Regions from separate parts of the Cryobacterium sp. TMT1-62 genome, predicted to be linked through region 1. Evidence: predicted binding sites of a transcription regulator. Region 1 holds the regulator's gene; the other holds the start of a gene.

Region 1 (2,198 bases):
CCCTGGCCCTCCGGGACGAGATCGCCGACCTGGAGTCGGCCGGCATTCAGATCGTCCAGGTCGACGAGCCCGCGCTGCGGGAGCTGCTGCCGTTGAAGCAGAAGGACCAGGCGGAATACCTCGACTGGTCGGTGGGGTCCTTCCGCCTGGCGACGGCCGGTGCGGCCGCGGCCACCCAGATCCACACCCACCTCTGCTACTCGGAGTTCGGGGTGGTCATCGACGCGATCCGCAACCTGGACGCCGATGTGACCAGCATCGAGGCGGCACGCTCTCGCATGGAGGTGGTGGGCGATATCCGGTCCCAGGGCTTCGACCACGGTATCGGCCCGGGAGTGTGGGACATCCACTCGCCGCGTGTGCCGAGCGTGTCTGAACTCACCGACCTGCTCGAGCGCGCCGCGGCGGCCATCCCGGCCACCCGGCTCTGGGTGAACCCCGACTGCGGCCTCAAAACCCGCGGCTACACCGAAACCGTCCAGTCCCTGCACAACATGCTCGCCGCCACCCGCATCCTCCGCGCCCGCCTGACCTCCTCCGTCTCCTCCTGACCCCGCCTCCACCCACACAAAAGCCGGGCACGACACCAAGAACAGTGTTCGTGCCCGGCCCACAAGACCCGGCTCACAAGACCCGACCGAAATAACCATGGTGACTCAACACTCGCGCGTCTCCACGACGCTGGTCGAAACCGTCGAGACCAAGAGTCCGCCTGAAATGCTGATGTGCTTGAGTGCTGATGCCCTAAACCGACCGCAGCACTGCCACAACCTTCCCCAGAATCTCGGCGTGATCGCCGACGATGGGTTCGAAGTTGGTGTTGCGGGGCAGTAGCCAGGTGTGCCCGTCGCGCTGGCGGAAGACCTTGACGGTTGCCTCGTTGTCGAGCATGGCTGCAACGATTTCACCGTTTTCGGCGGTCTTCTGCTGCCGCACGACGACCCAGTCTCCGTCCATTATGGCGGCGTCGATCATCGATTCGCCCGACACCTTGAGCATGAACAGATCGCCCTTGCCCACCAGCTGGCGGGGTAGCGGGAAAATCTCGTCGATCTGCTGTTCGGCGGTGATCGGGATGCCGGCGGCGATGCGACCGACGAGCGGAACCATGGCGGCGTCGCCGACCTGCACTCCGGTGTGGAAACTTTCCGAGGCTCCGGCCGTCGTGTCTTCGGGCGACTGCGGAATCTCGATGAGCACCTCCAGTGCTCGGGGACGGTTCGGGTCTCGGCGGAGGTAACCGCTCAGTTCCAGCTGGTTGAGCTGGTGGGTGACGCTCGACAGTGACGACAGGCCGACGGCGTCGCCGATCTCGCGCATGCTCGGCGGATAGCCGCGTTGGCTGACCGAGCGCTGGATGACGTCGAGGATGGCGAGCTGCTTCTCGCTGAGGCTCTTGCGCCGTCTGGTGCCGCCCTTGTCGCGGGGACCGCTGGTGTTCTGTGCCACGTTCGTCGCTCCTCGTTTTGATTGATGCGCTGGCAGCAAGCAGCGAATGCCGCCGATTCACGCGAATGTCGGGGGTGCCTGATTGAGTGTCAATCAACAATCGAAACTGTATCCGCGTTGAGCTCATTAAACAAACATGTATTCGAGTGGGTCGGAATAAATATTTCAGAAACTACCGAATAAGGCTTGATTGTTCGAATAATCGAATATACATTCGGAACATAAGTTCGCATCCGGCTCTCCCGGCCGAGAGTCGGATGCGTCTTCTCACAGGAGGTATCACATGAGCACTGCACTTGAACGAGGCGCCCCCATCGCGACCGGACGCACCCGGCTCCGACTCACCCGGCGCGGTCGCGTCGTTTTCACGTCCCTGGCTGCCTTTCCGCTCGTGGCCGTGGCCCTGGCCGTCGCCCTCAACGGAGGCATCGCCGCCGCCGAGAACTCGACCGTCGCTCACGTGGCCTCGGCCTTCGACTACGTCACCATCAAGTCGGGGCAGTCGCTCTGGCAACTTGCCGAGACAATCGCGCCCACGTCCGATCCGCGCGAGGTGATCGCCGAGATTGTGAGCCTCAATCAGCTGCCGTCCGACAGCGTGCAGCCCGGTCAGCGGCTGGCGCTTCCGAACGACCTGTGAACTACCCGCGGCGAGCCCCCGCCGGTCTCACCCCGGTAATATTGGGGGAGTGACCAGTCTCAACGATCTGCCCCTTCGCGATAATCTGCGCGGACTCACTCCCTATGGG
Region 2 (2,198 bases), on a different contig from region 1:
CCCGAACCGGATCTCCTGAAATCCGCCGGCGCAGAGCGCCTGCTTCACACTTGTCAGCGAGATCGGCGCTTCGACGCCGTCGATCCAGCCCACCCCATGGTCGGCGGTAAGGTCGGCCTGGTTGACGTGGATCATGACGGTGGGGGCGGCGCCGCCCATGGTCGGGGTCCCCGCGTCACGGGTGGCGGCTTCGAACACACCACGGAGGATGTCGGCGCGTTTCTGACCACCATTACGGTCGTCGCTGAGGGCCGCGGCCTCCGCCCCCGGGATCAGCTGCCCGGCCGCCATGCGCGCTTGTTCTTCTTCGGTCGGAAACTTGGGCGCCGCGTGGGCGGAGAGATACGTGTCGAAGATGGCGTTCATGATGCCGCGGAGCTCCGGCGTGACTCCGCCGCGGAGCGGGTAAAGGCCGTCACGGAAGAGCCCGAAGCCGACAGTGCTGCGGGCCTCGGCGACGGGCTCGTTGGGGGCGGTGCCGTCGGGATCGAGGCGAGCCTGCCACTGCCCCGCCATGCCCCGCACCAGGTCCGCAGGGAACGCGAACCCCTCGCCGGGCAGGCCGCGGGTTTCGTCGGTGACGGCGCCGGTCGCACTGGCCACCAGGGCACGTTCGGCAGTGCCGAGGTCGTCGGGCGCGACGCGGGCCGCGACCAGGTCGAGGGCGGTGACGATGTTCTCGGCCGCGTCCACGCCGAGGTCCCCGGCGGTGAGGGCGTCCGCCACGGCCGGGTAGTAGGGCGGCAACATGCTGGTGCCCGCCCGGCGCGGGGTCACGTTCTCGCCCAGGCGCACCCGCCGGTTCGCCTCCCGGGAAGAGACGCGGGTCAGGCGAGTGATCAGGTCGATGCCGCTGCTGGCCCCGTTCTTATACGCCAGGGACTCATGGCCCAGGATGCGGCGGGACCGCACCGAAATGTCAGCGGCGGAGGCGACCCTGGCCGCATCGACCCGGCGGCCGAGGTCTTCGACCGTGCCCAGCACCATCATCGCGTCCGCCTCGCCCAGGAGCGAGAAAGAGACCGAGTCGAGCGCGGCCGCGGCCAGATCACGGGCCTGCTGCAACTGCTGCACGAGAGGTGACTGTGCACGGGGTGCCTGCGCGAGGGGTGCCTGCGCGAGGGACGGCACCGCCTGCGGTGAGGCGGTGGGGTGGTGCGGAGTGGGGGCTCCAGCCATGCCTTAATAGTAGATGTGTACTAATAACAAGTCAAGAGGTTCTGAACGAGTATAGAAAATAATTCGGTCGGCGCGGTGCCGTGGTTGGCCGACCACGCGCATCCGTCGGTGCGCCCCTCAGGCACCGCGGGCTTCCTAACGAATTCGACGGAGATTTTACCGATTTCGAGCCCAAACGGATGTTCTGGGCCGGTTCTGAGCAAAATCTCCGTCGAATTCGTTCGGCCGGGGGCCGGCGCAGGAATGCCGGGGAGCTCAACCGGGGAGCTCAACTGGGGAGCTCACGCCGACGGGCTCAACCGCCGCTACCCGCTAGAAGTTCGGCAGGAACTCCTGCCAGACCGCCCGCCGCTCTCCTCGCGGATCCGGTTCGATGCGACCGACCTCGTCTCAGAGTCAGCCGGTCGGTTTCCGAGTAGGTCGGCCAGGTGTCGTCGGGCCGCCTTGTGCAGGCGAAGCGAAGCCAGTGCAGGCGCATCCGATCGCCCGCGTTGATGAAGAGTTCCCGCCCGCCGAGCAGGGTCAGGGCCCGGGCCGTGGGGCCGTCGACGTGGTCGAACAGGGCGAACAGCTCGATTCCGTGTGTGGCGCTGATGCCCAGCGTGTGCTTAAGCCGCGGGACCAGGTCGAACCGGTACGTATAGACCGGCGCGACCCGGGAGTGGAAGTCACCGATCTGCAGGCCCGGATACCAGAACACGAAATCCCCGCCGCAGTCCGACGACGACTGTTTCGCCGGCAGGCTCGCGTAGACGGAGCGCATCGCGTCGTGCGGGCTCACCGGGGCGTGGTCGAAGATGGCCGCGATACGCGTCGGCGACTTCGGCAGGATGTCCACCCGGCCCCGGAACAGCGACCCCTCCCGCTCTTTGGTGCCGATGATCAGCGGCACCCGGTGCGCGGTCCCGTGACGGAAGGCGTCGAGCGGCCGCTCGGGCAGGAAATCCACGTCGATCACCGGGATCAGGCAGAAGGTGCCCGGGCTGGCATCCGGCGTGCGCGCCTGCAGCGCCACGGCC

What was found. Region 1 encodes LexA, which represses DNA repair genes until DNA is damaged. Its sites were predicted from a motif close to TCGAACANNTGTTCGA; they were not measured.
Region 2: E3T34_RS06890 (HNH endonuclease signature motif containing protein) is a predicted target of LexA. The motif match lies at 1,351-1,366, and genes of this name have one in related genera.

Annotation. Positions count from the first base shown of each region.
Region 1 is NZ_SOGZ01000015.1:31,597-33,794, reverse strand. Features, by position in the region: gene metE (5-methyltetrahydropteroyltriglutamate--homocysteine S-methyltransferase) at 1-551, shown strand, start outside; gene lexA (transcriptional repressor LexA) at 745-1,449, opposite strand; gene E3T34_RS03495 (LysM peptidoglycan-binding domain-containing protein) at 1,733-2,089, shown strand; gene E3T34_RS03490 (histidinol-phosphate transaminase) at 2,139-2,198, shown strand, end outside.
Region 2 is NZ_SOGZ01000026.1:81,945-84,142, forward strand. Features, by position in the region: gene E3T34_RS06890 (HNH endonuclease signature motif containing protein) at 1-1,179, opposite strand, end outside; gene E3T34_RS06895 (carboxylesterase family protein) at 1,475-2,194, opposite strand.